Parazoarcus communis: one gene and its partner. The protein of the gene in region 1 interacts with the protein of each later gene in a pairwise test. Links are inferred from orthologs where the notes say so. Each region holds a gene or a part of one and is shown on either strand. Other genes may lie near its edges. The genes, in order: CEW87_RS03625 and mrdA.

The links.
Region 2: the proteins of CEW87_RS03625 (region 1) and mrdA interact in binary tests that used the Escherichia coli proteins (3 or more experiments, as listed by UniProt). The link is inferred for Parazoarcus communis from one-to-one orthologs.

The regions. Positions count from the first base shown.
Region 1 is NZ_CP022188.1:784,760-790,825, forward strand. The notes cover bases 2,152-5,187. They hold CEW87_RS03625 (penicillin-binding protein 1A), read left to right. Parts: upstream 2,152-2,481; coding sequence 2,482-4,893; downstream 4,894-5,187. Other genes in these bases: CEW87_RS03620 (pilus assembly protein PilM), read right to left, coding at 2,152-2,299; cyaY (iron donor protein CyaY), read right to left, coding at 4,894-5,187. Also shown: CEW87_RS03610 (type 4a pilus biogenesis protein PilO), read right to left, coding at 1-657; CEW87_RS03615 (PilN domain-containing protein), read right to left, coding at 654-1,226; more of CEW87_RS03620, read right to left, coding at 1,223-2,151; more of cyaY, read right to left, coding at 5,188-5,220; LPS translocon maturation chaperone LptM, read left to right, coding at 5,266-5,451; lysA (diaminopimelate decarboxylase), read left to right, coding at 5,448-6,066. UniProt on the Escherichia coli protein: Cell wall formation. Synthesis of cross-linked peptidoglycan from the lipid intermediates.
Region 2 is NZ_CP022188.1:1,457,781-1,463,743, reverse strand. What follows is about bases 1,671-4,603. They hold mrdA (penicillin-binding protein 2), read right to left. Parts: upstream 4,117-4,603; coding sequence 2,224-4,116; downstream 1,671-2,223. Other genes in these bases: mreD (rod shape-determining protein MreD), read right to left, coding at 4,128-4,603; rodA (rod shape-determining protein RodA), read right to left, coding at 1,671-2,227. Outside these bases: CEW87_RS06630 (septal ring lytic transglycosylase RlpA family protein), read right to left, coding at 54-1,028; more of rodA, read right to left, coding at 1,085-1,670; more of mreD, read right to left, coding at 4,604-4,649; rod shape-determining protein MreC, read right to left, coding at 4,651-5,550; CEW87_RS06605 (rod shape-determining protein), read right to left, coding at 5,606-5,963. UniProt on the Escherichia coli protein: Catalyzes cross-linking of the peptidoglycan cell wall. Responsible for the determination of the rod shape of the cell. Is probably required for lateral peptidoglycan synthesis and maintenance of the correct diameter during lateral and centripetal growth.

The DNA of each region.
Region 1 (6,066 bases):
AGCCTTGGCTGCCTGTCGCTTCTGAGCCACCTCTTCTTCGTCCAGATAACGATAGGTGGTGGCCCTGGCGTCAAGCTTCAAACGCCCTTCCGCAGCAGCATCAAGCGAGATGTTATTCAGCGTGACGATCCGGGGCATGCGGGCAACATCGCTCGCAAACTCGCCGAGATCGTGATATCCGCCCGTCACCCTGATTTCAATGGGCATCTCGGCGTAAAACTCCTTCACCTGGTCGCTACCCGGCTTGAAGAGCTCGAACAGCAGACCACGCCCCAACCCGGCCTGGTTGATGTCGGACAGAAGTGAATCCATCTCGGCACGATTGGGCAGTTGCTTGAGCAGCGCGCCGAACTGCCGGTCAATCTCGGCAAGCTGACGCTTGTGTTCATCAAGGTTGACCGCGAGCCGCTTCTTGCCAACCCAGTCCTGGCGCAACTGCTGCTCTTCGACCTCGCGCTGCTCCAGCAGAATTCCCTGATCGCTCCAGTCGAACCACCAGGCGGCGGCGATGGTCGCAACGAACAGGAATACGAAAACTGCAACACGCGGCGCAAGCGGCCAAACACCCGGATCATTCGGATCAAGATTCTGGAAATCCTGCTGCAAGCGCTGAAAATCAATGCCGCGAAGTCCGGAAAGCACATCTTTGGACGTCATTGAGCACCTCCCTGGGCGTTCTCTGCCGACGGGGGCGCAATACCAATATTCAGGATGAACTCGCTGACCCTGCGATTATTCACAGTGGCAGACTTGACTTCAACCAGCCCGGGATTCTGCAAAAAAGGGGACTCGTCAAGGCTGCGCATCAGGGTCGAAACCCGCGCATTCGACTGTGCATAGCCGACCAGCGTGACCTGCTGCGCGGACTGCTTCACCGATTTGAGATACACCCCGTTTGGCATCTTCCGCGCCAACTCGTTGAACAGATGCACCGTTTCGGCCCGACTGCTCTGCAGCGCTTCAATGACCTGCTTGCGCGCCAGCAGCGAATCAATCTGCTCGCGAAGGCGCCGAATCTCAACGATCTCTTCGTCGAGCTTCACGATTTCCGCCTTGATGAAAGCGTTCTTGGTTTCCTGGCGCTCAATGTAGCCGGCGTAAACTGTGTGCACCAGCAGGGCAATCGCGGCGCCGAGCAACACCATGGCGCCCGAGAGCGTATAAAACTGCTGACGCCGCTCCTTTCGCTTTTCCTCGCGATGGGGCAGCAGGTTGATCCGGATCATGCGTCGAATCTCCGCAAAGCCAGCCCACACGCGACCATCAACGACGGTGCATCAGCCAGCAGATTCTTGGGACGGACCTTCGAGGACAGCGCCATCCCCGCAAAGGGGTTGGCCACAATGGTCTCGACCTGAGTCCGGCCGCCCACGACTTCGGCAAGACCCGGCATGACCGCGCAACCGCCAGCAAGGACTAGATGGTCGACCTGGTTGTACTGAGTCGAAGTGAAGAAAAACTGCAATGCGCGCGAAACCTCAAGCGCAAGACTGTCCATGAACGGGCGCAACAGGTCACGCGCATAGTCATCCGGGAGACTTCCCGAACGCTTGGCGGCCTCAGCCTCATCCACGCTCATTCCGTACTGCCGCGCAATGTCCTGGGTCAGCTGGCTACCGCCAAAAGCCTGCTCCCTTGCGTAAACCTGATGCCCGTCGCGCAGCACAGCCACATTCATGGCCGAAGCGCCGATATCGATCAGGGCGACCACCTTCCCGGCGCCACCACCCGGCAACTGCCGGCTCACCAGTTCAAAGGAAGACTCGACTGCGAGTGACTCGACGTCGAGCACCACCGCCTTGAGGCCGCAAGCCTGCGCGACGGCGACCCGGTCTTCGACCTTCTCCTTACGCGACGCGGCAATCAGCACCTCGACTTCGCCGGGGCTACCGCCGGCGGGACCGACGACCTGGAAGTCGAGATTGACCTCGTCGAGGGCGAACGGAATGTACTGATTAGCCTCGGACTCGACCTGGAGCTCCATTTCCTGCTCGCGCAGACCGTCCGGGAGAATGATTTTCTTGGTGATGACGGACGAAGCAGGCAAGGCCATGGCCACATTCTTCACGCCTGGGCCGAAGCGCCGGACGAGGCGCTTGACGCCTTCAGTAACGGCATCAAGGTTGGCGATATTGCCATCGACCACAGCATCGCGCGGCAGGGGCTCGATCGCGTAGCGTTCAACGCGAAAGCCGCCTTTCTCACTCTCGACGAGCTCCACCATCTTCACGGATGAAGAAGAGATATCCAGCCCTGCGAGCTGTCGCGCCTTCGAACCGAATATTGAGAAGTCAATCACAAAGAAAACCCTTAAATTTCTTTATGTTAGGCGCCAATGCTGAATAAGGCTCTCAAATCCTAGCAACAAGCGCACGAGGTGTAAAGCAATTTGCATCAATTTGCATCAACGGCCTCGCAAGGAGGCGTCCGCAGTTTTCGCCTTATATAATGCGCGCCTATTCCACTTTCCCGGACAAATAAATGCGCTGGGTTCTCTACCCCGTCGCCGCACTCACGGCCCTGGTGACGCTCGGGCTCGCGACGCTGGCAGCAATTTCCATCCTGGCCTGGCCCAACCTGCCTTCACTGGAAGTGCTGACCGACTACCGTCCGCGGGTCCCGCTCCGCATCTACACTGCCGACGGCCATCTTATCAGCGAATTCGGCGAGGAACGCCGCTCGGTAGTGAAGATCGAAGACGTTCCAGCCATTCTAAAGCACGCAATTCTTGCCGCTGAGGACGAACGCTTCTATGAGCACCCCGGCATCGACCCGATTGGCATCGCCCGTGCGGCGCTGGCAAACCTTACCTCAGGCGGACGCGGCCAAGGTGCGTCAACCATCACGATGCAGGTCGCGCGCAACTTTTTCCTGTCGCGCGAAAAAACCTACAACCGCAAGCTCTACGAGATCCTGCTGGCGCTGAAGATTGAACGCAATCTGAGCAAGGACCAGATTCTGGAGCTGTACATCAACCAGATCTACCTCGGGCAGCGCGCCTACGGTTTCTCGGCAGCCGCACGTGCGTACTTCGGGAAGCCGCTGAGCGAGATCAGCCTCGCCGAGGCCGCAATGCTGGCCGGCCTTCCCAAAGCCCCGTCTGCATACAATCCGATCGCGAACCCCTCTCGCGCGACCCTGCGCCAGCATTACGTGCTGCGCCGGATGGTCGAGGCCGGGTTCAGCGACAATGCGAGCTATCAGAAGGCGCTCAAGGAGCCTCTGCGCACTCAGACCGGCAGCGTGGCGCGCAACGGCGGCAACAGCACCCCGATGCATGGCGACTACGTTGCTGAGATGGCACGCCAGATTGCGGTCGAACAGTTTGGCGAAGAGGCCTACCAGCTCGGCATCAAGATCGTCACGACCATTACCCGCGATGACCAGGAAGCGGCTTACGCTGCGCTGCGCAAGGGGGTGATGGATTACGACCGGCGCCACGGCTATCGTGGCCCCGAGCGCTTCGTTGAGCTTCCACAGGGCGCAGATGCTGAAGCGCTGGACGACATCCTCGCCGACTCCAGCGATCACGACGACCTCCTTGCCGCGGTCGTTCTTGAAGCATCGCCTTCGGGCGTCAAGGTGTTCCGCCGCGGCGAAACCTACGACATCACGGGCGACGGACTGCGCTTTGCTGCGCCCATGCTCAGTGAAAAATCGCCGCAAACCCGACGCGTCCGTCGCGGCGCGGTAATTCGCATCCGCAGCATGGAAAAGCAGGGCTGGGAAATCGCACAACTGCCGGAGGTCGAGGCTGCACTGGTCTCGGTCGACCCTCATACCGGGGCAGTACGCGCCCTCGTTGGCGGCTTCGACTTCAACAGCAACAAATACAACCACGTCACCCAGGCGCAGCGCCAGCCGGGGTCGAGCTTCAAGCCCTTCATCTATTCGGCGGGACTGGAGCGGGGATACTCCCCAGGCACCCTGATCGAGGACGAGCCGCTCTACTTCCCTGCCGGCGTCACCGGCAGCCAGGCGTGGGAGCCAAAGAACTATGACGGCAAGTTCGCAGGGCTGATGACGCTGCGCGAAGCGCTCGCACGTTCAAAGAACATGGCTTCGATCCGGCTGCTGCAGAACATCACCCCGGACTATGCGCAGGACTACATCGGCCGCTTCGGCTTCGACCCCGCGCGCAATCCGCCCTATCTGACCATGGCACTGGGCGCCGGATCGGCAACCCCGTGGGAAATGGCGACCGCGTACTCCGTGTTTGCCAACGGCGGTTACAGAATCGACCCTTACATCGTGAAGGAGATCCACGATGGCAATGGCAAGCTGATCGCAAAGATCGACCCGCCCGTGGCCGGCGAGAGTGCGCCCCGCGTCATTGACCCGCGCAATGCGTGGCTGATGGATTCGATGCTGCAGGACGTTGTACGCCGCGGCACGGGCGCGCGCGCGCGCAGCCTCAATCGTGGTGACATTGCCGGCAAGACGGGTACGACCAACGACTACCTCGACGCCTGGTTCTGCGGCTACAGCCCGGATCTTGTAGCCATCTCCTGGATGGGTTTCTCACAGCCAAAGAACATGGGGCGTGGAGAAACCGGCGGCGCAGCCGCACTGCCGATCTGGATCAACTACATGCGTGCAGCACTCAAGGGCGTACCGGAAAAGTCGCTCGCGCGCCCCGAGGGCCTGCTGAGCGCGCCCGTGGCCGACGGCAGCGTGGAGGATTTCTACTATGCCGAGAACGAGCCCCCGGCGCTGAAGCCCGAACCCGACTGGCTGGAGCAACTCTTCTCGAGCCACACCCCGGTTCTCGAAGCCCCCGAAGAGGCGATTCCGCCTGTGGCGCCGGCGCCCAAGCCCGCCCCCCGGCCGGTGCCACAAATGCAGCCGCCGGCCCCGGTCGTCGATCGCATGCCGACGCCGATACGGCGCTGATCAGGCGCTAGCGCTCAATACCACCTGCTCTCCCGACTGTTCGCTGACAACGCGGGAGAGCAGCGCATAGAGCTCTGCCCCATCGCGCCCTGCGATCCAGCCTCCGTTTTCAGGACGGAAGTGGAAGCCGCCGGATTTCGCGGCCACCCATATCTCCCGCGCAGCGGTGTGACGATTGATGATGACCTTGCTGCCGTTGTCGAACTCCAGCTCAAGAATGCCTCCCGGCTTGAGCTCGATATCCATGTCCACCCCGCACGCTTCAAGTGCAGACTCGATTTTTGCCAGCTCGGCTTCTGCCAGAGCATTGAATGCGGATTCTTCCATGCCGACTCCTTCTGTTAGCATTCCGTTTTTTATCGAAGAACGGCCATGCGAGCGATGATTCCCGCGGTAGCGCTGATCAGCGCACTGCTCCTGTCCGCCTGCGGCATCAAAGGGCCGCTCTTTTTGCCCGAAAAGCCTCAGGCAGAACAGTCCGGCAACACCGAAAAGGCGGCTGGCAATAATAGCAAACCCGATTTCAATCCCGCCTCGATTCCGACCACAAGCAGATGAGCAAGACCTTCCCCATCCCGACCCTGCGCCGCGTGCAAGGCGAGCTGATCCTCGAGGACGTGGCCCTGACGACCGTCGCCGAGCGCTTCGGCACGCCGGTCTACGTCTATTCACGCGCTGCACTGGTTAGCGCCTTCGAAGCCTATCGCAATGCCTTGCAGGGACGTCCTGCGCTGGTGTGCTACGCAGTCAAGGCCAACTCCAACCTCGGCGTGCTGTCGGTGTTTGCCGCACTGGGCGCCGGTTTCGACATCGTCTCCGGTGGAGAGCTTGCCCGCGTCATCGCCGCCGGTGGCGATCCGGCCAAGGTGGTGTTCTCCGGCGTCGGCAAGACACGCGCAGAGATGCGCCAGGCACTCGAAGCCGGCATCCGTTGCTTCAACGTCGAGTCGGCAACCGAACTTGACCGGCTCAACGACGTTGCGGCGCAGCTTGGCAAGTTCGCTCCGATCGCCCTGCGGGTGAATCCGGACGTCGACCCCAAGACCCACCCTTACATCTCCACCGGCCTGAAGAGCAACAAGTTTGGCGTCGCCTTCGACGAAGCACTCGACCTCTATCGTCGTGCAGCCTCCCTGCCAAATCTTGAGGTCAGCGGCATTGCCTGCCATATCG
Region 2 (5,963 bases), 670 kb from region 1 along the record:
CTGCCGGAGAGCTGACCAAAACGGACAGTTTTTGTTTCAAGCTCGGCAAAAAATCAGCGCACGACGACGAATGGTTTCATGTTCAATGCCGCTGCGATGCGGTCGGCAGCCGAGCGAGCCTCATCGACAGAGGCGTAGGGACCGGCATGGAGCCGGAAACGGCTTCCATCGGCAAACAGCTCAAGACGATCGGCAAATGCGCTCATCTGCTCTTCAATGGTGGCACGAAAGCCCTCGGCGTTGTCGAAGGAGGCGAATGCGCCCAGCTGCAGAAACACCCCGCTTCCGGCGGAAGACAGTTGTTGCACCGGCGCAAGCGGTCGCGGCGCCACGGCCACCGCCGGCGTCACCACGGGCCGCGGCGGGTCGCGGTTGGTCAGCGGCGGCACCGGATCGGCACTGGCCACCATCGGCAGTTCGTCGGGAAGGATCTGCTCGACCTCGACTTCGGTACTGCCCTGGTTGATGTAACCGAGCTTGTAGGCGGCCGTATAGGACAGATCCATCAGGCGGTCCTTGTGAAAGGGGCCGCGATCATTGACCCGCACCACGACCGAGTTGCCGGTTGCCAGGCTGGTGACGCGCGCATAGCTTGGAATCGGCAGCGTTGGATGCGCGGCAGTCATTGCATACATGTCGTAAGGCTCGCCGCTCGAGGTGGGCTGCCCGTGGAAGCGACGCCCATACCAGCTTGCCCGCCCGCGCTCGCGATAGGGCGCAAGCTCGGTCAGGGGGACATAGTCCTGACCAAAAACGGTATACGGCCGGTTGGCAAAACGGTGCAGGGGCTCAAGCCGCGGCGATGCATCGGGCACCGCCTCGAGGTTCGACGGCGGGGTGTCGTGCGGGCCATCGTCCTTGTAATAGCCACCGCCGCGACGCCCGGACTTTGCGGACGATGCGGTTTGTCCGGCATCGGGCGTCTGTGCCTGCGACCCGGACGGGCGCACCGGCGTCTGCCCGCAGGCGGACAGCAGGAGGGTCGCCGCCGCCAGCAGCGCCGCAGTAACAGGGCCCCGGCAGGACATGGTCTCGCGCGCTGCCGCGCACGCAATTCGCATGTTGAGGATCATCGGATCAGCCTTCAAGTCTTGTTCACAAGCCTGCTGCGGTGAACGCTCATCAGGATACCTATCCCCAGACTCAGGGTTACCAGCGCGGTTCCCCCGTAACTGATGAAAGGCAGTGGCACGCCCACGACCGGCAGGATGCCGCTCACCATACCCATGTTCACGAAGGCATAGGTGAAGAAGATCATGGTCACCGCCCCGGCGAGCAGGCGCGTACCCAGCGTTGGCGCCCGTGCCGCGATCAGGAAGCCGCGCGCAAACAGCGCCAGGTAGATCATCAGCAGCACGAGCGCACCGATCAGGCCAAACTCTTCGGCAAGCACGGCAAAAATGAAGTCGGTATGGCGCTCGGGCAGGAAGGACAGATGGGTCTGAGTGCCATCCATCCAGCCCTTGCCCATGAGCCCACCGGAACCGATGGCGATGGTGGACTGGATGATGTGGAATCCCTTGCCGAGCGGGTCCTGCGTCGGATCGAGCAAGGTGCAGACACGATGCTTCTGGTAATCGCGCATCCCCACCCATTCAACGCCGGGCTGACACAGCGTGTCGCCAAAGGCCACGATGGAGCCGATGCCGACGATGCCCACAACGGCAACCGGCACGATCAGCTTCCACGTCAGGCCGGCAAAGAAGATCACGTAGAAACCGGCCGCCGCCACCAGCAGACTGGTACCGAGGTCCGGCTGCTTGACGATGAGCCCGACCGGAACCGCCAGCAACAGACCGGCGAAGATGAATTCACGCCAGCCGATGCGCCCCTCACGCTGCTGAAAGAACCACGCCAGCATCAGCGGCATCGCAATCTTCATCAGCTCCGAGGGCTGGATGCGGGTGACGCCGATATCGAGCCAGCGCTGGGCGCCTTTCGACACCTCGCCAAACAGTGCCACGCCGACCAGCAACACGACGCCCACCAGATAAAGCGGCAGGGCGAGCGACAGCAGGCGCTGGCTCGGCAGCCAGGCCGCAAACCACATCACGCCGACCGCCACCGCCATGTGCGTCATCTGCGAATCGAGTCGCTCGGGCGAGGCGCTCGACATCAGCACGAAGGCATAGCCGAAGAGTGCCGCAAGAATCAGCATCAGCACCGGATCGATCGGGCGCAGAAAGGCCTGCAGCAGCCGCAGGGGGTGGAAGCGGTTATCGCTCAATCTGCACTCTCCACCGCATCGACATCCTCCGGCGCCGGCTGGTTGGGACGCTTGCCCAACAGGTGATAGTCAATCACCTGGCGTGCAATCGGTGCCGCCGACTGCGAACCGAAGCCGCCATTCTCGACCAGCACCGCCAGGGCGATCTTCGGCTTGTCGGCGGGCGCGTAGGCGATGAACCAGGAATGATCGCGCAGACGCTCGCGAACCCGCCCCTCGACGTATTTAGACCCCTTGAGCGAATACACCTGCGCGGTGCCGGTCTTGCCGCCCGACTCATAGGGTGCGCCGGCAAAGGCTCGCGAGCCGGTGCCAACCTTGTTGACCTCCACCATGGCGCGTCTCACGGCCGCCACGTGCTCCGGCTTGAGCGGGATCTGGCGCACGGGCTCGGGCTCCACCACCCTCTTTTCCCCGGTGCGGCTGTCGATGACATGACGCACGAGATGAGGCCGGAACACCTTGCCATCATTCACCAGCGCCGCCACCGCATTGGCCATCTGCAGCGGTGTGTAGGCGTTATATCCCTGCCCGATGCCGACCGAAATCGTGTCGCCGCCATACCAGCGCTGCTGTTCCGGTTTGCGGAAGCGCTTGCGCTTCCAGGCCGGCGACGGCAATACGCCCTCGGCCTCGCCGGGCAAATCGAGCTCGGTTCTCGAGCCGAGGCCGAACTGGCCCATGAAGTTCGCAATCCCCTCGATGCCGAGGTCGTTGGCCAGCTGGTAGTAATAGGTGTTGCACGACACCACGATCGACTTGTGCAGATCCACCGTGCCGTGCCCGCCAATCTTGTCGTCCATGAAGCGGTGGCCGGCGAAGTTGAAGTAGCCCGGATCGGAGATCGCCTGACTCGGCGTGCGCTTGCCCGTCGTCAGCCCGGCCAGCCCCATGAAGGGCTTGAACGTAGACCCGGGCGGATAGGCGCTGTAGATGGCGCGGTTGAGCAGCGGGTGGTCGGGCGAATCGTTGAGGCCCTTCCAGTCCTGGGTGGAAATGCCGTCCACGAACAGGTTGGGGTCGAAGCTGGGCGCCGACACCAGGGCCAATACGCCGCCGGTGCTGGGATCGATCGCGACCAGCGCGCCGCGACGGTCGCCGAATGCCGTTTCGGCAATCTTCTGCAACTCCATGTCGAGGTTGAGCTCAAGGTCGCTCCCGGTTACCGCCGGCGTACTCGAGAGCCGCCGCACCGCCCGCCCCCCGGCATTGACCTCGACCTGCTCGAAACCGGTGTTGCCGTGCAGCTCGGCCTCGTAGGACAGCTCCAGGCCACTCTTGCCGATGTGGTCCGAGCCGCGGTAGTTGGCTACGTCGTCGCGCTCTTCGATACGCTCGACGTCACGCTGATTGATGCGCCCGATATAACCGACGACATGCGATGCGCTGGCGCCGAGCGGATAGTCGCGAAACAGCCGGGCCTGCACGTCCACGCCCGGAAAGCGATAACGCTGGGCGACGAAACGGGCGACTTCCTCGTCACTGAGGCGATTGCGGATCGGCACGCTCTCGAAGCTGCGGCTTTCTTCCAGCAGCTTGCGAAAGCGTCGGCGATCGCGCGCATCGATGGGAACAACTGCGTTGAGTGCCTCGATGGTCTCTTCCAGGCCGTTGGTGCGTGCCGGCGTGATCTCGAGCGTGTAGGCGGCATAGTTGCGCGCCAGCACGACCCCGTTGCGGTCGACGATCGTGCCGCGGTTGGGCACGATCGGCAGCAGCGCGATGCGGTTATCCTCGGCACGGGTATGAAAGTAGTCGAACTTCTGTACCTGCAGGTAGTAGAAGCGCGATGCAAGCAGGACGAAGCAGACCAGTGCGAACACCCCCGCCACCAGCACGCGCCAGCGAAAGCGTGATGAGTCCTGCTCGGGGGCATGAAATGAAATCATGTCACCGGGCATCAGATGGGCCGGTTGTCGTCACGGTCGGCAGGCTGGTACTGCGGCAGCAGGAGCAGATACATGAGCGGCCACCACAGCAATACGCCGGTGAAGCTCGACAGAAAATACGACCAGCCTGGGAACTCTGCCCCGGCAATCAGCCGCACGGCCACCATCAGCGCCTGCGAAACCAGCAGCATCGGCAGCACGTGCAGGGCCTGCTGCAAGGCCGAAAACCACATCAGCCGGCGCGCCAGGCCGTTGGCAAGGTAGGCGAGCACAACATAGGCCAGGGCATGCTGCCCCATCGCCGCGCCCTGCCCGATATCGACGAGCAAGCCGAAGAAGAAGCCCGCACCCATGCCGATGCGCAGCGGCTCGCGGATACACCAGAAGGCCAGCACCAGCGCGACCCAGTCCGGCACGCCGGGAAGGCGGCCGGTGGGCACATAGACCAGGCCGAGTGCAACCAGCAGGCTGAAATGGATGAACCACAGCCTGACCGGCAACAGGATGCGACTTGAACGATTGGTCGGCTGCATGTCAGGGCGCCGTCACAGGCCTTGCGGGCGGCACGGCGTCCTCATCCGCCGGCCGCGGCGGCGGCAGTACCTGACGCCCGAGCACCAGTACCTGCGCGCTGCGCTCGACCCCGGCCAGCGGGCGGCACATGATGCGGGCGAAGGCATCTGATTCGCGGTCAACGGACTCGATTTCGGCCACCGGCAGGCCAGGCACGAAAACACCATCCAGCCCCGAGGTCACCAGCATGTCGCCCGCCTGAATGTCGGCGGTGGCAATCACGAACCTCACTTCGAGCCGCCCCTGTCCGATGCCAAACAGCACCCCGCGCAAGCCATTGCGCAGAACCTGCACCGGAATCGCCTGATTGCGGTCGGTCAGCAAGGTGACTTCGGACTGGATCGGATACACACGGGTCACCTGGCCGAGCACACCGGCAGCGTCCACCACCGCCAGGCCGGCCTCGACCCCTTGCTGCGCGCCACGATCGAGGATGACCTTGCGTGCAAACGGATCCGGTGCGTCATACAGGATATCGGCGGCGATGCTGCGCACGCCCACACGCTGGGACATCTCAAGCAAGCCGCGCAACTGGGCGTTCTCGCGCTCGAGGAGTTCAAACCGCAGCAAACGCTCACCGCTGCCAAGCTGCTTGCGCCTCAGGTCGGCATTCTCGAGCTGCACGCGCACCAGGGTCGCAAAGTACACCGAGGCATTGCGCACGAAGTCAGCCGGTGTGGCAGCAGCCATCTGCAAGGGGTAGGTCGCGACGGACAGCCCCTGCCGCAGCACTTCGAGATAACGAAAGCGCAGATCAGCCACCAGGATCATCAGGCACAGCGAGACGAACAGCAGCAGGCGGACCAGCGGTGCCGGTCCACGATTGAAGATAGGGGGCGGTTGATGGCCGGCGAAGGTCATCCGGAACGTCCTGGTTCAGCAAGGGCCCGACGACAGCACCGTCGGGCCCTGCAGGTCAATCCGAGGTGAAGATGGAGCCAAGCTTGTCCATCTTGTCCAGCGCCATGCCGCATCCGCGCGCGACGCAGGTCAAGGGTTCTTCGGCGACGATGACGGGCAGGCCGGTCTCTTCCATCAGCAGACGGTCGAGATCGCGCAACAGGGCGCCACCACCGGTGAGCACCATGCCGCGGTCGGCGATGTCTGCGCCCAGTTCCGGCGGGGTCTGCTCAAGCGCAATCTTGACCGCAGAAACGATCTGATTGAGCGGCTCGGTCAGCGCCTCGAGAATTTCGTTCGACGAGATCGTGAAGCTGCGCGGAATGCCCTCGGCCAGGTTGCGGCCCTTGACTTCCATCTCACGCACCTCGGAG